DNA from 4 places in the Kineococcus terrestris genome. Region 1 is predicted to be linked to each of the others. Evidence: predicted binding sites of a transcription regulator. Region 1 holds the regulator's gene; each other region holds the start of a gene.
What was found. The regulator HrcA, encoded in region 1, represses chaperone genes, less so after heat shock. The targets are predictions, from matches to a motif close to GNTNGCACTCGGNNNNNCCGAGTGCNANC.
Positions count from the first base shown of each region.

Region 2: groES (co-chaperone GroES) is a predicted target of HrcA. The motif match lies at 2,684-2,712, and genes of this name have one in related genera.
Region 3: groL (chaperonin GroEL) is a predicted target of HrcA. The motif match lies at 3,016-3,044, and genes of this name have one in related genera.
Region 4: AB8M62_RS07480 (Hsp20/alpha crystallin family protein) is a predicted target of HrcA. The motif match lies at 1,633-1,661, and genes of this name have one in related genera.

Region 1 is NZ_JBEUEI010000011.1:99,818-104,659, reverse strand. Features, by position in the region: gene AB8M62_RS08905 (Gmad2 immunoglobulin-like domain-containing protein) at 1-930, shown strand, start outside; gene dnaJ (molecular chaperone DnaJ) at 1,006-2,127, opposite strand; gene hrcA (heat-inducible transcriptional repressor HrcA) at 2,197-3,234, opposite strand; gene AB8M62_RS08890 (DUF3097 family protein) at 3,378-4,232, shown strand; gene AB8M62_RS08885 (DUF4870 domain-containing protein) at 4,443-4,842, shown strand, end outside.
Region 2 is NZ_JBEUEI010000030.1:856-5,697, reverse strand. Features, by position in the region: gene AB8M62_RS15940 (gluconokinase) at 1-98, shown strand, start outside; gene AB8M62_RS15935 (hypothetical protein) at 109-633, opposite strand; gene rimI (ribosomal protein S18-alanine N-acetyltransferase) at 942-1,421, shown strand; gene AB8M62_RS15925 (class I SAM-dependent methyltransferase) at 1,401-2,654, opposite strand; gene groES (co-chaperone GroES) at 2,860-3,156, shown strand; gene groL (chaperonin GroEL) at 3,253-4,842, shown strand, end outside.
Region 3 is NZ_JBEUEI010000003.1:92,602-97,443, forward strand. Features, by position in the region: gene AB8M62_RS03070 (aldose epimerase family protein) at 1-712, opposite strand, end outside; gene AB8M62_RS03075 (CsbD family protein) at 826-999, shown strand; gene AB8M62_RS03080 (uracil-DNA glycosylase) at 1,063-1,710, opposite strand; gene AB8M62_RS03085 (DUF3263 domain-containing protein) at 1,967-2,287, shown strand; gene AB8M62_RS03090 (cold-shock protein) at 2,694-2,897, shown strand; gene groL (chaperonin GroEL) at 3,228-4,842, shown strand, end outside.
Region 4 is NZ_JBEUEI010000009.1:38,449-43,290, reverse strand. Features, by position in the region: gene AB8M62_RS07485 (glycosyltransferase family 2 protein) at 1-820, shown strand, start outside; gene AB8M62_RS07480 (Hsp20/alpha crystallin family protein) at 1,133-1,552, opposite strand; gene hrpA (ATP-dependent RNA helicase HrpA) at 1,732-4,842, opposite strand, start outside.

The DNA of each region.
Region 1 (4,842 bases):
CTCGCCCTGACCCAGCGCGGCGGCGACAGCGTCACGACCGTCGCGGCCGCCACGTCGGCGACGTCCGAGCCGGCCGCGCCGGCCACGTCCGAGCCGGCCGCCCCGACCTCCGAGCCGGCGCGGCCCGCGCCCGCGCCCGCGGAGCCGAGCACCGCCACGAGCGAGCCGGCCGCACCGACGTCGGCGCCCGCCACGAGCGCCCCGGCGTCCGCCGGTGCCGCGCTGCCCTCGGGCGCCGCCAGCGTCCCGGTCTACTGGCTGGGCGGGGACGGCTCCCCCCGGCTGTTCCGCGAGTGGGTGCCCGTCTCCGGCGGCGCCGACGACGCGACGCTCGCCCTGCGGGCGCTGCTGGGCGGCTCGCCCGCCGACCCGGACTACGCCAGCCCCTTCGGCCCCGACGCCGGCGCGAGCGTCACCGCCGCCGACGGGCGCCTGGTCGTCGACGTGGCCGCCTCGGCGGTCTCCGGCGACGTGGAGACCGGCGACGCGGACCTGGCCGTGCAGCAGCTGGTGTGGACGGTGACGGCGGCCGCCGGGCAGGACGTGCCCGTCGAGGTGCGCGTGGACGGGGCCGCCGGGCGGCCCGTCTTCGGGCGGGCCGTCGCCCAGACGGTCTCGCGCGCCCCGCGCGCCGAGGTCCAGGCCCCGGTGTGGATCACGGGCGTGTCGACCGCCACCCCGGGGTCGGTGACCGTGGAGGGCACCGGCACGGCGTTCGAGGGCACCCTGCTGTGGACGGTCACCGACGCCGCGGGCACCGAGATCGCGCGCGACGCCGTGCAGGCCGGCGCCAACGGCACGTGGGGCGACTTCTCCTTCACGGCGGCGCTGCCGGCCGGGGACTACACCGTCACCGTCGTGGCGCCGGACGAGTCCGGCGGCGAGGGCGCCGCGCCGCTGCCGGACACCAAGACCGTCACGGTCCGCTGAACCGGCCGCGGGCCGCGCTCCCTCGGGGGGAGCGCGGCCCGCGGTCAGCGGTGGGTCAGAGGCGGGTCGGCGGTGTCAGCGGCCGGAGAAGCGGTCGCGCAGCTTGGAGAAGACGCCCTGGTGGGCCGGCTGCAGCGTGCCCGCCGGGCGCACCTCGCCGCGCAGCTCCGCCAGCCGGCGCAGCAGCGACTCCTGCTCGTCGTCCAGGTCCCGCGGCGTGCGCACCTCCAGGGTGACCACGAGGTCGCCGCGGCCGGTGGAGCGCAGGTGCTCCACGCCGCGGGCGCGCAGCGTCACCTGCTCGCCCGGCTGGGCGCCGGGGCGCACCTCGACGGCCTCGGTGCCGTCCAGGGTCTCCAGCGGGATGGAGGCGCCCAGCGCGGCGGCCGTCATCGGCACCTCCAGCGTGCAGTGCAGGTCGTCGCCCGAGCGGGTGAACACCGGGTGCGGGCGCTCGTGGACCTCCACGTACAGGTCGCCGGGCGGGCCGCCGGCCGTGCCGACCTCGCCCTGCGCGGCCAGCTGGATGCGGGTGCCGGTGTCCACGCCCGCCGGGATGCGGATCGTCAGCGGCCGGCGCGCGCGCACGCGGCCCTCGCCGCTGCACTCCTGGCACGGCGAGGGCAGCACCGTGCCGAACCCGTGGCACGTCGGGCACGGCGCGGTCGTCATGACCTGCCCGAGCAGCGAGCGCACGACGCGCTGCACCTGCCCCTGCCCGTGGCAGATGTCGCAGGTCTGCGGGCTGGTGCCCGGCTGGCAGCAGGTGCCCTTGCACGTCGGGCACAGCACCGCGGTGTCCACCTGGATGGAGCGCTCGGCGCCGAACGCCGCCTCGGCCAGGTCCACGTCGACGCGGATGAGGGCGTCCTGGCCGCGCTGGGTGCGGCTGGCCGGCCCGCGCCCACCCGCCCCGGCGCCCTGGCCGAAGAAGGCGTCCATGATGTCGCTGAAGCCGAACCCGGCGCCGAACCCGGCCGCGCCCGGCTGCTGGCCGCCGCCGCGGTCGTACAGCGCCCGCTTGTCGGGGTTGGACAGCGTCTCGTAGGCCTGGGAGACCTCCTTGAAGCGGTCGCCCGCCTCCGGGTCGTCCGTGACGTCGGGGTGGAGCTTGCGCGCCAGCTTGCGGTAGGCGCGCTTGATGTCCTCCGCCGAGGCGTCCCTGCTGACGCCGAGGACGTCGTAGTAGTCGCTCACGAGGCGCTCAGGTCTCCTGTCGGGTCGGTCGGTGGGGGCGGGCCGCGCGCCTGGGCGGGCTCACGGGGCTCACGTGGCGAGGATCCGCGAGACGTAGCGTGACACCGCGCGGACGGCGGCCATCGTCGTGGGGTAGTCCATGCGCGTGGGGCCCAGGACGCCGAGGCGGGCCAGCGCCCGCCCCTCGCCGCCGTAGCCGGTGGTCACCACGGACGTCTCGGTGAGCCCGACGTGCAGGTTCTCCGAGCCGATGCGCACGGCCAGTCCGTCCCCGCCGCCGTCCTCGGCCATCTCCTGCACCAGGCGCAGCAGCACGACGTGCTCCTCCAGCGCCTCCAGGACGCTGCCCAGGGAGGCGGCCAGGTCCGGGCCGGACTTGGCGAGGTTGGACGTGCCGGCGATGACCACCCGCTCGGCCAGGCCGGCGGTCAGGCAGTCGCCCAGCGCCGCCGCGACCTCCGCGGCCACGGCCATCTCCCCGGCCGGGGTCTGCTGGACGACCTCGGTGAGGGCGTCGCGGGCCTCCTGGAGGCGGTGCCCGGCCACCGCGGCGTTCAGCCGGGTCCGCAGGGCCGTCAGCGAGGTGACCAGCGCGGCCGGGTCGGCGGCCGAGCGCAGCTCCACGACGCGCTGCTCGACGCGGCCGGTGTCGGTGATGAGCACCAGCAGGGCGCTGCGCCCGCCCACCGGCACGACCTCCACGTGCCGCACGGCCGCCCGCGAGAGCGAGGGGTACTGCACGACGGCGGCCTGCCGGGTGATCTGCGCCAGCAGCCGCACGGTGCGGTCCACGACGTCGTCGAGGTCCACGGCGCCGTCCAGGAACGTCTGGATGGCGCGCTTCTCGGCCGTCGACATCGGCTTGACGGTGGCCAGGCGGTCCACGAACAGCCGGTAGCCCTTGTCGGTGGGGATGCGCCCGGCGCTGGTGTGGGGCTGGGTGATGTAGCCCTCGTCCTCCAGCACCGCCATGTCGTTGCGGATCGTCGCCGGGGACACGCCCAGGCGGTGGCGCTCGACGAGCGCCTTGGAGCCGACGGGCTCGTGCGTCGACACGTAGTCCTCGACGATGGCGCGCAGCACGGCCAGCCGCCGGTCGTCGCTCATCGGCACCTCCCCCGTCCGCTCGCCGTCCCGGTCCCACCGCCCGCGCTGGCACTCAGCACGGGTGAGTGCCAAGTCTAGACCTCGCCCCGGACACGCGCCGCCCGCTGCCGGGCGGCGGCGCGCCGCGTCCGTAGGGTGCCCGGGTGGCTGCTGACCGGTACGGCTCCGACGTCCTCGCCCGCGACCCGCACCCGCGCCGGCCCGCCTCCCGCGAGGAGACCGCCGTGACCGGGCTCGTCGTGGAGGACGTCGAGACCGGCTGGGTCGGCGCCGTCGTGCGCACCGAGAAGAGCGGCGGCGTGCACGTGGTCGTCCTGGAGGACCGCCGCGGGCGCACCCGCACCTTCCCCCTCGGGCCGGGCTTCTGGGTGGACGGGCAGCCGGTGCGCCTCGTGGCCCCGCGCGGACCCGCCGCCCCCGCCGCCCCCGGTCGCACCGCCTCCGGGTCGGTGGCCGTGGCCGGTGCCGCCGCCCGCACCGCCCGCGCCTCGCGCATCCTCGTCGAGGGCCGCCACGACGCCGAGCTCGTCGAGCGCGTGTGGGGCGACGACCTGCGCGTGGAGGGCGTCGTCGTGGAGGTCCTCGACGGCGTGGACGACCTGGACGCCGCCGTGCGCGCCTTCGGGCCCCGGCCGGGCCGGCGGATCGGCGTCCTCGTCGACCACCTCGTCGCCGGCAGCAAGGAGTCGCGGATCGTCGCCGCCGTCGCCCGCAGCCCGCACGTCCTCGTCGTCGGGCACCCCTTCGTCGACGTGTGGCAGGCCGTGCGCCCGCAGCGCCTCGGCTGGGAGCGCTGGCCGGTGGTGCCGCGCGGCACGTCGTGGAAGCACGGGATCCTCGCCGAGCTCGGCTGGCCGCACGCCACCCAGGCGGACGTCGCGCACGGCTGGAAGCGGATCCTCGGCACCGTGCGCACCATCGCCGACCTCGAGCCGGCCCTGTCGGGGCGGGTAGAGGAGCTCGTCGACTTCGTGACCGCCGACGGCGCCGACGCCTGAGGCACCCCGGGCCGGGGCGGGTCGGGGGCCGCTCGGGGTCGCGCGCCCCCTGCGGCGGAGGCCGGGCGCGCGCCGCCTACGACCTCCGGGTGGACCGGGTGCGCCGACGGGATGGCCCGCCCGCCGGACCCGCGACAGGGGCGCGCGCCGGTGCGAGGATCGGAGTGCTCCCGCCGAGCGGCGGGGGCGCCCACCGACCCTGGAGGAACCGTGAGCGACCCGTACGGGTCCCAGCGACCCGACTTCACGAAGCCGCCCGCGGGAGACCAGCCGGCGGGGCAGCAGTGGGGCCAGCCCGAGCAGCAGCAGCACGGCGGCCACGACCAGCAGTACGGGCAGGGCTACGACCAGCAGTACGGGCAGCCGTACGGGCAGGGCTACGGCCAGCCGCAGCACCCCCAGTGGTCCGGCCGGACCGAGCAGTACGGCTCCGGCGGCCTGGCGGCGATGGACCCGGGCAGCGAGCGCACCTGGGCGCTGGCCGGCCACCTGTCCTGGCTGGCGGCCTGGCTGGTGGGCCTGCCCTTCCTGGGGCCGCTCGTCGTCTTCCTGGTCTTCAAGGACCGCAGCCGGTTCGTGCGCGAGCACTCCGCGGAGGCGCTGAACCTCA
Region 2 (4,842 bases), on a different contig from region 1:
CGGTGTTCGCCGAGCTGTACGAGGCGCTGGTGCCCACCTACCGCACGCTGCGGCGGCTGGCGCCGTCGCTGCCGCTGGACCGGGAGCCGGCGGGCTGAGCGCGTCCGCTCAGCGCGCCGCGTCCAGCTCCAGCAGCCAGCGCAGCCCCGGGTCGTGGACCACGGCGTGGCCGTCGTCGAAGACCACCGCGGTGACGGCGGCCGACGCCAGGGTCGCCAGCAAGGGCGGGTCGCCCTCGCCGAAGCGGGCGTCCGCCTCGTCGCGCCCGGCGCACGAGGCGGCCGCCTCGCCGCTGGCCGTCGGGTCGCCCCCGCAGGAGGCGGCGACCTGGTCGGCGTAGTCCTCCTCCGGCCGCTCGTCGCGGTTGTACGCGTACCAGCGGGTCAGGTCGTCGATCGGCACCCAGGAGACCGCCCCGGCGAAGTCGACGGCGTCCACCACGTCGGACGTGGCCAGCGTCGAGCCGGTCGCCTCGGGGCGCTCGTCGACGCCGCGGAAGTCCGGGTGCACGAAGCCCCACCCGGCGCGCCGGGCCCACTGCGCGTAGGGATGCCGTTCTCCTGCGTCCAGTCGCTGCTCCAGGAGTGCACCGCCACCAGCAGCGGCGCGCCCTCCTCGGCGGGCGGCTGCCACAGCACGTCCTGCGCGGCGCTGTCCACGCTGGAGACGACCGTCACCGGCTCGGCGTCCGTCTCGGCGGCCCAGCGGGCCAGCGGGTCGCCGGACGTCTCGACGTCGTCGGTGGTGGCGACCTCCACGGGCGCCACTTCGGGCACCTCGACGGCGGGACCGCCGGTCGCGCCGGGGGTGGCCGTGGCGGCCGGACGGTCGTCGCGGTCGGTGCGGGCGCCGTGCACGGGTGGTCGCCGCGGTGGGCCTCGCGCGCAGCCCGGGACGGCCGCCCCGGCCGCCCCGGCGCCCCGCCGCGTAGCCTCGCGGGCGTGGAGGTCCGGGCGATGCGGTGGTGGGACGTGGCCGCCGTGCACCGGCTGGAGCAGGAGCTGTTCGGCCCCACGGCCTGGTCGGCGGAGACCTTCTGGGGCGAGCTGGCCCACCCGGGCCGCACCTACCTCGTCGCGGTGGAGCCCGCCGCGGACGGGGGCCCGGAGGAGCTGCTGGGCTACGGCGGGGTCGTCGTGCCCGGTGCGGACGCCGACGTGCAGACCCTCGGCGTCGCCCCGGGCGCCCAGCGGCGGGGCCTGGGCCGGACGCTGCTGCGGCGGCTGGTGACCGCGGCCCGCGACGGCGGCGCCACCCACCTGCTGCTGGAGGTGCGCGCCGACAACGAGCCCGCGCAGGCGCTCTACCTGGCGGAGGGCTTCCGGCGCATCGCCCGCCGCGCCCGCTACTACCAGCCCGGCGACGTCGACGCGCTGGTCCTGCGCGCGGACCTGCGCGGCTCAGCCGGCGGCGGGCGCTGAGGACCCCGCCGCGGTCCCGGCGGGGGAGACCACGAGGACGCTCTGGCGCCCGGCCACCCGCGTCAGCACGAGCGTCGCCGCCCGCGAGCCGCGCAGGCCCAGCCGCCGCCGCAGCTCGTCGGGGTCCACGGCCGTGCCGCGCTTCTTCACCGTCAGCGGGCCCACGTCCCGGGCGCGCAGGTACGCGCGCAGCGGCTTGAGGCCGAACGGCAGGATGTCGTGGACGGCGAAGGCGCTCGCCAGCGGGGTGGTCGCGGGCTCGTCGGTGGTGACGTAGGCGATGGTCTCGTCGACCAGCCGGCCGCCGACCCGCTCCGCGACGGCGCCGACGAGCCCGGCGCGCACGACGGCCCCGTCGGGCTCGTGCAGCCACGCGCCCACCCCCCCGACCGCGGCGGGCGGGCTGTCGCGGTCGTCGACCTCGTGCGCGGCGCCGTCCGCGGCCAGCAGCCGGGCGCTGCGCCGCACCCCCGGCCGGGCCAGCGGCCCGCACCACAGCGCGCACTCGACGACGTCGCCGGCCACGGACGTCCACTGGGCCTCGGCGCCGGCGGGCACCAGCTCGTGCGGCAGGCCCGGCGCGAGCTTGGCGCCCGTGGCGGGCACCCGCCCCGCGGTGGCCAGGACGAAGGACAGCGGCGGGCTGGTGGCCTCGGGGTCGAACAGGCGCCTGCCGCGGGCGGTGCGCCGGGCCGGGTCGAACCAGGCGCCGTCGCCGGGGCCGAGCTCGTCGACGACGCCGGCGGTGAGGTCCGCGCAGCGCACGCTCGCGCGCCCGGGGCCCGCGCCGGCGAGGTTGGCGGTGGCGACGGCGGCGGTGAGGGGGTCGGCGTCCACGGCCAGCACGTCCAGGCCGGCGTCGGCCAGCGCCAGCGCGTCGGCGCCGATCCCGCAGCCGAGGTCGGCCACCCGGCGCACCCCGGCGCCCGCGTACCGGGCGGCGTGGGCGGCGGCGACGGCGGCGCGGGTGGCCTGCTCGACGCCGGCGGGGGTCAGCAGCAGCTCGCGCCCGCGCGGGCCGAGCTTGGCGACGGCCTTGCGCCGCAGCCGGTCCTGGGTCATCGCCAGGGCCACCAGGCGCGGCTCGTGCCCCTCGCGGCGCAGCCGCTGCCCCAGGGCCAGCGGGTCGCCGCCGGGCCCCGCGGCGGCGTCGCCGGCCAGCAGCGCGAGCAGCGCCCGGCCGGCGGGCGACGTCAGCTCCCGCACGTCCTCGACGGTCTCCACCGCGCCCATGCTGCCGCAGCGCCGCCCGGGGGAGGGCGCCTGGCACTCAGGGGGCGGGAGTGCTAGCGTCACGCCCAGCGTCGGGTGGCACTCCGCACCAGGGAGTGCCAACGGCGGGGCGGTGCCGCCGGCACCCGCGACGACGGTCGCGCACCACCCCGTCCACCGACCACCCCGTACAGAGTTCGCGACAGCAGAAGGGGAGGGCCGCTCAGTGTCGGTCTCCATCACTCCGCTCGAGGACCGCATCGTCGTCAAGCCGCTCGACGCGGAGCAGACGACCGCCTCCGGTCTCGTCATCCCGGACACCGCCAAGGAGAAGCCCCAGGAGGGCGAGGTCCTGGCGGTCGGCCCCGGCCGCGTGGACGACAACGGCAACCGCGTGCCGGTCGACGTCACCGTCGGCGACAAGGTCATCTACTCCAAGTACGGCGGCACCGAGGTCAAGTACGGCGGCGACGAGCTGCTGATCCTCTCGGCCCGCGACGTGCTCGCCAAGGTCGCCAAGTAAGCAGCGGCAGCACCCCGACGCCCCGGCGCCCGTGACCCGGGCCCGGGGCGTCCCGCGTTCCGCAGCACAGCCGGAAGACCCCGAGGAAGGAACGACATGGCCAAGCAGCTCGCGTTCGACGACTCCGCCCGCAAGTCCCTGGAGCGCGGCGTCGACGCGCTCGCGAACGCCGTCAAGGTGACGCTCGGCCCCCGCGGCCGCAACGTCGTCATCGACAAGAAGTGGGGCGCCCCCACCATCACCAACGACGGCGTGACCATCGCCCGCGAGGTGGAGCTGGAGGACGCCTACGAGAACCTCGGCGCCCAGCTCGCCAAGGAGGTCGCCACCAAGACCAACGACGTCGCCGGCGACGGCACGACCACGGCGACCGTCCTGGCCCAGGCCCTGGTCAAGGAGGGCCTGCGCAACGTGGCCGCGGGCGCGGCGCCGTCCGGCCTCAAGCGCGGCATCGACAAGGCCGTCGAGGCGGTCAACGACAAGCTGCTCGAGCTGGCCCGCGACGTCGACGGCAAGGGCGACATCGCCCACGTCGCGACCATCTCCGCCCAGGACGCCACGGTCGGCGAGCTGCTGGCCGACGCCTTCGACAAGGTTGGCAAGGACGGCGTCATCACCGTGGAGGAGGCCTCCACCACGGCGCTGGAGCTGGACTTCACCGAGGGCATGCAGTTCGACAAGGGCTACGTCTCGCCCTACTTCGTCACCGACGCCGAGCGCCAGGAGGCCGTCCTGGAGGACGCCTACGTGCTCGTGCACCAGGGCAAGATCTCCACGGTGCAGCAGCTGCTGCCGCTGCTGGAGAAGGTCCTGCAGGCCTCCAAGCCGCTGCTGATCATCGCCGAGGACGTCGAGGGCGAGGCCCTGTCGACCCTGGTGGTCAACAAGATCCGCGGCACCTTCAACGCGGTGGCCGTCAAGGCCCCCGGCTTCGGCGACCGCCGCAAGGCGATCCTCGGCGACATCGCCACCCTCACGGGCGCGCAGGTCGTCGCGGAGGAGGTCGGCCTGCAGCTGGACCAGGTGGACCTCGACGTGCTGGGCACCGCCCGCCGCATCACGGTCACCAAGGACGACACGACCATCGTCGACGGCGCCGGCTCGTCCGACGAGGTCGCGGGCCGCGTCGCCCAGATCAAGGCCGAGATCGAGCGCACCGACTCCGACTGGGACCGCGAGAAGCTGCAGGAGCGCCTGGCCAAGCTCGCCGGCGGTGTCGTCGTCATCAAGGTCGGCGCGCACACCGAGGTGGAGCTGAAGGAGAAGAAGCACCGCATCGAGGACGCCGTCTCCGCCACGCGCGCCGCGATCGAGGAGGGCATCGTCGCCGGCGGCGGCAGCGCCCTGACCCACGCGGTGTCCGTCCTGGAGGACGGCCTGGGCCTGACCGGCGACGAGGCGACCGGCGTCAAGCTGGTGCACCGCGCCGCCACCGAGCCGCTGCGCTGGATCGCCGAGAACGCCGGCGAGGAGGGCTACGTCGTCGTGGAGAAGGTCCGCGGCCTGCAGCCGGGCCACGGCCTGAACGCCGCGACCGGCGAGTACGTCGACCTGGTCGCCGCGGGCGTCATCGACCCCGTGAAGGTGACGCGCTCGGCGCTGCGCAACGCGGCCTCGATCGCCTCCATGGTCCTCACCACGGACACGCTGGTGGTGGACAAGAAGGAGGAGGAGCCGGCGGCCGCC
Region 3 (4,842 bases), on a different contig from region 1:
CCACGTCGGCGGGCCCGCCGGCCGGCACCAGGCCGGCGTCCACGGGCAGGTACCGCGCGGCGCGCAGCTGCAGCACGTGGTCCTCGACGCTGCCGGACCCGGCGCCGTCGAGGTTGAGGTAGGCGTGGTTGGTGAGGCTGACGGGGGTGGGCGCGTCCGCGCGCGCCTCGTACTCCAGCGCCAGGACGACCGCGCCGTCCTCCTCGGTCAGCGCGTAGACGACCGCCGCCTCCAGCCGCCCGGGGAAGCCCATGTCGCCGTCGGGGGAGACCAGCTCCAGGCGGACGCCCGCGCCGCCGGGCACGTCCACCGCCCGCGCGCTCCACACCCGCTGGTCGAAGCCCTCCGCGCCGCCGTGCAGGGCCTGCGCCCCGTCGTTGACGGGGACCCGGTGCTCGGTGCCGTCCAGGACGAACCGGCCGCCGGCGATCCGGTTGGCCACCCGGCCGACGACGGCGCCGGGGTAGCCGGAGGCCTCTTCGTAGGCGCCGACGTCGGCCAGGCCGACGACCACGTCGTCCAGGTGCCCGGCGGCGTCGGGCACCCGCAGCGAGGCCAGCGCGGCGCCGCGGGTCAGCACCGACGCGCCCGCGCCCGAGGGCAGGCGCAGCTCCCAGCGCTCGACCGGCTCGCCGCGGCGGGTGCGGCCCCAGGGGGCGCTGGTGGCGCTCGCCGCGCCCGGGGCGGGGGTCGTGGTGCTCTCGGCGTCCATGCGCGCATGCTGCCGCACCCCGGCGGTCTCCCGGCGCGCGCCCGGGCCCGCACCGACCTAGCGTGGGGGTCCGTCGACCACGTCGAGCAGCACGTCGAGAAGGAGGCGTCCTCATGGGCATCGGGGACAAGCTGAACAACGCCGCGGAGAAGGCGGCCGGCAAGGCCAAGGAGGCCACCGGGAAGGCCACCGACGACCGCGACCTGCAGGCCGAGGGTCGGGCGGACCAGACGACCGCCAGCGCCAAGCAGGCCGGGGAGAACGTCAAGGACGTCTTCCGCGGCTGAACCGCGCCAGCCCTCCCGGGGCGCCGTCCCCGAGGGGGCGGCGCCCCGTCGCGTCCGGCCCCCTCACAGCCGCCAGTCGATCCCGTCCCCGCCCTGCTCGCGCAGCAGCCGGTCCACGGCGCTGAACGGCCGGGAGCCGAAGAAGCCCCGCGAGGCCGACAGCGGGCTGGGGTGCACGCCCTCGACGACCGGCACGGACCCCAGCAGGGGCCGCACCGTCTGCGCGTCGCGGCCCCACAGCAGCGCCACGAGCGGGCCGCCGTGCGCGGCCAGCGCGCGCACCGCTGCGTCGGTGACGGCCTCCCAGCCGATCCGCCGGTGCGAGCCGGAGGCGCCCGAGCGCACCGTCAGGACGCGGTTGAGCAGCAGGACCCCCGAGGCCGTCCACGCCGACAGGTCGCCGTGCGCCGGCGGCTGGACGCCGGTGTCCTCGCGCAGCTCCCGGTAGACGTTGACGAGGCTGCGCGGCAGCGGCCGCACGTGCGGCTCGACGGCGAAGGACAGCCCGATGGGGTGGCCCGGGGTGGGGTAGGGGTCCTGCCCCACCAGGAGGACCCGCACGTCCTCGAACGGCTGGCGGAAGGCCCGCAGGACGTGCTGCGGCGCCGGCAGCCAGGGCCCCTCCTCGGCGGCCAGCCGCTGCGACAGCGCCCGCAGCTGCGGGCGCACGCCCGCCAGGGCCCGCGCCCAGCCGGGGTCCAGGTCGTCCAGGCCGAGGCCGGCGGGGTCGTCGCCACCGCTGCCGGCACCGCCGTCGCCGGGGTCGGGCAGGTCCAGGTCGAGGGGGGGCTGCACCACGGCCGCGACGCTAACCCGCGCCCCGCGCGGGCGCCCGGCGGCGAGCGGTCGTGAGCGCTGCGGGCGGGGCGCGCCGGGGGCGCGCGGAGGGGCTCGTGTCGGTGCCAGGACCTACAGTGGCGCACGCCGGTGGGGACGTCGGCGGTACGCACGAGGGCTGGAGGACGGCATGGACGAGGCGGCGGCGCGCACGATCGGCGCCGGTCAGGACGGGGCCGGGGACGCCGGTGCCGCGGCCGGCGGGCTCAGCCCCCGGGACGCCGAGGTCCTCGCCTTCGAGCGGCAGTGGTGGAAGTACGCCGGCGCCAAGGAGCAGGCCGTCCGCGAGCTGTTCGACCTGTCCCCGACCCGGTACTACCAGGTGCTCAACGCCCTCATCGACTCCCCGGCGGCCCTGGCCCACGACCCGATGCTCGTCAAGCGGCTGCGCCGGATGCGCGCCACCCGCCAGCGCGCGCGCTCGGCGCGCCGCCTGGGCGTGCAGCCCTGAGCGCGCGCCGCGCCGCCCGTCCCGCCCGGCCGCTGGCCCCCCGCCGCGGCGCCCACCGCACCCGGCGCGGGCCGCTGGGCGTGCTGCTCCTGGTGCTCCTCTGGCTGCTGGTGGCCGCCGCCGTGGTCGCCGCCGCTGCCTGGGCGCTGGACCGCGTCGCCGGTGACCTCCTGGACCTGGCGCGCTCGCTGCTGTGACACCGTCCGGCCACGGGTTGCGCGAACCCTGTCCGCGCGGGCGTCCGCCGCACTAGCCTCGGTCCCGGTCGAGCCGTCCGGCCCTCGCGCCCCCCGCGGGCGCGAGCGCCGGGCGTCGCCCACGGCGACCACCGCCGCGGGCAGCGTGAGACCCGCGTCCGGTGCGTGCCGGAGGCGTCCTCCGCTCGTGGCACCACCAGGAGAAGGCAATGGCTCAGGGCACCGTCAAGTGGTTCAACGCCGAGAAGGGGTACGGCTTCATCACCGTCGACGACGGCGGTGCGGACGTGTTCGTGCACTACTCGGCCATCGTGGCCGACGGCTACCGCTCCCTCGAGGAGGGGCAGCGCGTGGAGTTCGAGGTCGGCCAGGGCCAGAAGGGCCCGCAGGCCGAGAGCGTCCGCGGCCTCTGAAGCGTCCCGGCCCCGCGACCGCTGCCGCCGCAGCCCGGTCGCGGGGCCTTCGCGCGCCCGGACCCGGCCGCGCGGGCACCGGTCGTGCCCTCCGGACGCCCCCGGACGGCGGGGGGTGGTTTGCACTCGCCCGCCCCGAGTGCCAACATTGGCGCTGGCACTCTCGAGTCGAGAGTGACAGCACGACCAGCACCTCGACACGGGAGCGACAGCTCCCGGCCGGTCCGGTGAGGTCGTCGGCGCGGGGGACGTGACCCCGCCGCCGCCGGCCGTCCGTCGCGGGCACCGCTCCGGCCGACCCCCGCCCGCCTTCTGGGAGGAACACCAGGCATGAGCAAGATCATCGCCTTCGACGAGGAGGCCCGTCGCGGCCTCGAGCGCGGCATGAACCAGCTCGCCGACGCGGTCAAGGTGACGCTCGGCCCCAAGGGCCGCAACGTCGTCCTGGAGAAGAAGTGGGGCGCCCCCACGATCACCAACGACGGTGTCTCCATCGCCAAGGAGATCGAGCTCGAGGACCCCTACGAGAAGATCGGGGCCGAGCTCGTCAAGGAGGTCGCGAAGAAGACGGACGACGTCGCCGGTGACGGCACGACGACCGCGACCGTCCTGGCCCAGGCGCTCGTGCGCGAGGGCCTGCGCAACGTGGCCGCCGGCGCGAACCCGATGGGCCTCAAGCGCGGCATCGAGAAGGCCGTCGAGGCCGTGACCGAGCAGCTGCTCGGCGCCGCCAAGGAGGTCACCACCAAGGAGCAGATCGCCGCCACCGCCGGCATCTCCGCGGGCGACTCCTCCATCGGCGAGCTCATCGCCGAGGCCCTCGACAAGGTGGGCAAGGAAGGCGTCATCACCGTCGAGGAGAGCAACACCTTCGGCCTCGAGCTCGAGCTCACCGAGGGCATGCGCTTCGACAAGGGCTACATCTCGCCCTACTTCGTCACCGACGCCGAGCGTCAGGAGACGGAGCTCGAGGACCCGTACCTGCTGATCCTCAACTCCAAGATCTCCACGGTGAAGGACCTGCTCCCGCTGCTGGAGAAGGTCATGCAGTCGGGCAAGCCGCTCGTCATCATCGCCGAGGACGTCGAGGGCGAGGCCCTGGCCACGCTCGTCGTCAACAAGATCCGCGGCACCTTCAAGTCCGTGGCCGTCAAGGCCCCGGGCTTCGGCGACCGCCGCAAGGCGATGCTGAACGACATCGCCATCCTCACCGGCGGCCAGGTCATCTCCGAGGAGGTCGGGCTCAAGCTCGACACCGCCGACCTCGACCTGCTGGGCCGCGCCCGCAAGGTCGTCGTCACCAAGGACGAGACGACCATCGTCGAGGGCGCCGGCGACGCCGACCAGATCGCCGGCCGCGTCGCGCAGATCCGCTCCGAGATCGAGCGCAGCGACTCCGACTACGACCGCGAGAAGCTGCAGGAGCGCCTCGCCAAGCTCGCCGGCGGCGTGGCCGTCATCAAGGCGGGCGCGGCCACCGAGGTCGAGCTCAAGGAGCGCAAGCACCGCATCGAGGACGCCGTCCGCAACGCGAAGGCCGCCGTCGAGGAGGGCATCGTCGCCGGTGGTGGCGTGGCCCTCATCCAGGCCGGCACCGCGGCGTTCGAGAAGCTCGAGCTCACCGGTGACGAGGCCACGGGCGCGAACATCGTCAAGGTCGCCGTCGAGGCCCCGCTGAAGCAGATCGCCGTGAACGCCGGCCTCGAGGGCGGCGTCGTGGCGGAGAAGGTCCGCAACCTGCCCACCGGTCACGGCCTGAACGCCGCCACCGGCGAGTACGTGGACCTGCTCGACGCGGGCATCAACGACCCGGTCAAGGTGACGCGCTCCGCGCTGCAGAACGCCGCCTCGATCGCGGGCCTGTTCCTGACCACCGAGGCCGTCATCGCCGACAAGCCGGAGAAGGCCGCTGCGGCCCCGGCCGGCGACGGCGGCATGGGCGGCA
Region 4 (4,842 bases), on a different contig from region 1:
CCCGCGGGTGGTGGTGCTGGACAACGGCTCCACCGACGGCACGGCCGCGGCCCTGCGCGCGGCGCACCCGCGCGGCACGGCCGGCGCGGACCGCCTCGACGTCGTCGTCCTGCCGGAGAACCAGGGCGCCGTGGCCCGCAACACGGGTGTGGCGACGGCGTCCACGCCGTACGTGGCCTTCTGCGACGACGACACCTGGTGGGAGCCGGGGTCCCTGGCGCGCGCCGCGGACGTCCTGGACGCCGACCCGCGGGTGGCGGTCCTGACCGCCCGCATCCTCGTCGAGCCGGGCTCGCGCGAGGACGACATCGTCGCCGAGCTGCGCGACTCCCCGGTGCCCGGCGCCCCGGACCTGCCGGGCCCGGCGCTGGGCAGCTTCCTGGCGGGCGCCTCGGTGGTGCGCCGCGACGCCTTCCTGGGCGTCGGGGGTTTCTCCCGGCGGCTGTGGCTGGGCGGGGAGGAGGAGCTGCTGGCCGCCGACCTGGCCGCCGCCGGCTGGGAGCTGTGCTACCTGGAGGCCCTCGTCGTGCACCACCAGGCGTCGGTGCTGCGCGAGTCGGCGCTGCGCCGCCGGCACGGGGTGCGCAACACGCTGTGGTTCACGTGGTTGCGCCGGCCGGTGCCGGCGGCGCTGCGGCGCACCGGGTTCCTGCTGTCCAGCGTGCCGCGGGACCGCGTCAGCGCGCTGGGCGTGCTGGACGCGGTCCGCGGCCTGCCGTGGCTGGTGCGGGAGCGGCGCGTGCTGCCCCCGCACGCCGAGGCGCGCTTCGCCAGCCTGGAGCAGGCGCAGCGCGAGTCGCGCTCGCGGCACTACGGCTGAGCCCGCCCACCCCGGTGCCGGTGCTCCGGGGGCGACCTCACCCGCCGCCACGGGGCGCGCGCCCGGGCCGGACGGCCGGGTGCGCGCGCCGGCCCGGCGCCGCGGGCGGCCGGGCGCCCCGGCGGTGCGGGCGCGGCGAGCGCCGCCGGCCGCGCGGGCGCCCGGGGCGGCTCGTCCCCGCCGCCGCTCCCGCCGCCGGCACCCCGCGCGCCGTCGCCCGCGCCGTCCGGGGAGTCCCCGGCCGCGGACGGCCACCTCGCCTCGACCTCGAGCAGCAGCAGGTCGACGAGGAGGTCCGCGGCCGGGTCGGCCTCAGCCGCTGATCGCCTGCTGGTCATCGGCGTGCTGGACCTCGATGCGCCGCGGCTTGGCCCGCTCGGCCACCGGTACCCGCAGGGTCAGGACGCCGGAGCGGTAGCTGGCGCTGATCCGCTCGGTGTCCAGGTTGTCGCCGAGGATGAGCTGGCGGCTGAACACCCCGCGCGGGCGCTCGGCGGCGATCATCTCGTCGGTGCCCTCGTGCACGGGCCGCTGCGCCCGCACCGTCAGGACGTTGCGCTCCACGTCGAGGTCCACGGTGGACGGGTCGACGCCGGGGAGGTCGAACTCCACGACGAACTCGTCACCGCGGCGCCAGGCGTCCATCGGCATCACCGCCGGCCTGGCCGTGGTCCCCAGGAACTGCTGCGTCAGGCGGTCCAGCTCCCGGAAGGGATCGGTGCGCATCAGCATCGTCACCACCTCCGTCGTCGTGAGGAGATGCGCTGTGAACCCCGTGCCGGCCGGTCCCCGCCCGGTCGGCACAGCACTGTGGTAGCACTCCCGGCGCCCGGGTGCAAGAGGTGCGCGGCGATCCGCTCGAGACCCCGACCGGCTGCGGTGCAACGGGTCCGGGCGCCTCCCGGGGGAAGTCAGGCGATCTCGGCGAGGGCCCGCATGACCCGCTGCTCGCTGACCGGGTGCGCGGTGGCGACCCCCTGCGCGAACAGCTGCAACCGCAGCTCCTCCAGCGTCCAGCGCAGGTCGGCCAGCTCGCGCGGCACCAGCGGCCCGGCGCGGCGGACGCGGTCGGCCCACGCGTCGGCCACGCGCGAGAACTCGGCCATCCGCACCCGGTCGCGCTGCGGGTCGTCGGGCACCGCGGCCAGGCGGCGCCCGATCCCCTGCAGGTAGCGCAGCAGGTCCGGCAGCCGCGCCGGGCCGGCCTCGGTGACGAACCCGGGGTGGACCAGGCCGGTGAACTGCGCGCGCACGTCCGTCAGAGACGGCACCAGCGCCAGGCTCGTGGTGCGCGAGATCGCCCGCTCCACCTCGGCGGCCGAGCGCAGCACCCGCAGCGCGCGCTGCACCGTCTCGGCGGTGGCCGCGCCCAGGCGGGCGCCGACCCGCCGCGCCAGGTCGTCGAACTCCGCGCGGGTGCGCACGGGGCCGCCCTCGGCGTCCAGCAGCTCGCCGACGGTGGCGACCAGGCAGTCCTCCAGGACGGCGGCGGCGCTGCCGTGCGGGGCGCGCGCCAGCAGCAGCCTGGCGTCGTTGGGCAGTCCGGCCTGCACGGCGCGCAGCGGCGAGGGCAGCACCAGCAGCAGCAGGCGCCGCACGCCGTCGCGGTGCGCGCGCTGCGCCTCCGCCGCGGTGGCGAACACGTGCAGGCCCACCGACGCTCCCTCGTCGACCAGCGCCGGCCAGGAGGTCACCTCGGCGCCGCGCACGACCGACGTGCGGGTCTCCGGGACGCGCTCGGGCAGGTCGTCCCACGAGCGCGCGCCGTCCACCCGCAGGTCGTCGGCGACCTCGGTGAGCGTCTCGCGCACCCGGCCGGCCAGCCGCTCGCGCAGGGCGGCGAAGTCCTTGCCGCGCGCCAGCTCCCGCAGCTCGCCGCTCGCCGGGTCCGGCGCCACGACGCGGAACGTCGCGCGCAGGTGGTCGGGGACCTTCGCCCAGTCGACGTCCTCCAGGTACACCTCGGTGCCGTCGCCCAGGCGCGGCATCTCCCGCTCGAACGCGGTCCAGAAGTCCTCCGCGCGGGCGCTGACGCGCTGCAGGAACCGGGCGGCGACGTCGGGGGCGGGCACGAGGTTCTTGCGCAGCTGCTTGGGCAGGGCCCGCACCAGCGCCGTCACCAGCTCGTGCCGCAGCCCCGGCACCTGCCAGGCCAGGTCGCGGTCGTCGAAGCGGTTGACGACCTCCAGCGGCACGTCGACGGTCACACCGTCCTGCGGCGAGCCGGGCTCGAACACGTACGTCAGCGCCAGCTCCAGCGTCCCGGACCCGCTGCCCTGCACCCAGGTGCGGGGGAAGTCCTCCTCGCTGACGGCCTCGTCGTCGGCCACCAGCATCGCCGGGTCGAACGTCAGCAGGTCCGGCTGCTCGCGGCGCACCCGCTTCCACCAGGTGTCGAAGTGCCGGCCGGAGACGACCTCGGCGCCCACCCGGGCGTCGTAGAAGTCGAACAGCGCCTGGTCGTCGACGACGATGTCGCGGCGGCGGGCGCGGTGCTCCAGCTCCTCGGCCTCCTCCAGCAGCTCGCGGTTGCGGGCGAAGAACTCGTGGCGGGTCTCGAAGTCGCCCTCGACGAGGGCGTGCCGGATGAACAGCTCGCGCGACAGCTCCGGGTCGACCGAGCCGTAGGCGACGGTGCGCCCGGCCACGACCGGCACCCCGTACAGGGTGACCCGCTCGGTGGCCACGACGGCGGCGCGCTTGCGCGACCAGCGCGGCTCGGAGTACTGCCGCTTGACGACGTGCCCGGCCAGCGGCTCGATCCAGCGCGGGTCGATGGCGGCGACGGTGCGCGCCCACAGGCGGGTCGTCTCGACCAGCTCGGCGGCCACGACCCAGTCGGGCGAGCGCCGGCCCAGCGCCGAGCCGGGGAACACGGCGAAGCGGGCGCCGCGCGCGCCCAGGTACTCCTGCTGCGCGGGCCGCTCGCCCCGGCCGCGGCGGCGCTCCTCGCGCACCTCCTTCAGGCCGATCCCGCCGAGCAGGCCCGCCAGCAGCGAGCGGTGGACGGCGTCGGCGTCGTACAGGCCCGCGAAGCGGTCCCGCGGCGGCGCACCCGCGCCGTCCCCGGCCGGCGCGGCGTCCGCCTCGGGCAGCGGGTCCGGCTCGACGACGTCCATCCCCAGCTCGCGCTGGGCGATGCGCCGCAGCTGGGTGTACGTGTCCTGCCACTCGCGGATGCGCAGGTAGTGCAGGAACTCCGCCTTCACGGTGCGCCGGAACGCCGAGGAGGACAACCGGCGCTGCTCGGCGCGCAGGTGGTGCCACAGGTTCAGCAGGCTGAGAAAGTCGGACTGCTCGTGGCGGAAGCGCGCGTGCAGCTGGGCGGCGCGCTCGCGCTGCTCCAGCGGCCGCTCGCGGGGGTCCTGCACGCTGAGGGCGGCCACGACGACGAGGACGTCGTGCAGGCAGCCGTTTCGCCCGCCCTCCAGCACCATCCGGGCCAGGCGCGGGTCGATGGGCAGGCGGGACAGGTCGCGGCCGGTGCGGGTCAGGCGCGGGCCGCGGTCGCCGGGCCGGGCCTCCTCCAGCGCCCCCAGCTCGGTCAGCAGCGCCAGGCCGTCGGCGACCGCGCGCCGCTCCGGCGGCTGGATGAACGGGAACGCGGCGATGTCGCCCAGCCCCAGGGAGGCCATCTGCAGGATGACGGCGGCCAGGTTGGTGCGCAGCACCTCCGGGTCGGTGTACTCCGGGCGGGACAGGAAGTCCGCCTCCGAGTAGAGGCGGATGCAGACGCCGTCGGCGACGCGCCCGCAGCGGCCGGCGCGCTGGTTCGCCGAGGCCTGCGAGACGCGCTCGACGGGCAGGCGCTGCACCTTGGTGCGGGTGCTGTACCGGGAGATCCGCGCGGTGCCGACGTCGACGACGTAGCGGATGCCGGGCACCGTCAGGGACGTCTCGGCGACGTTGGTGGACAGCACCACGCGCCGGCCGCCGTGCGGGCGGAACACCCGGTGCTGCTCCTCGGCGGACAGCCGCGCGAACAGCGGCAGGACCTCCAGGTCGCGGAACCCCCGCTCCTT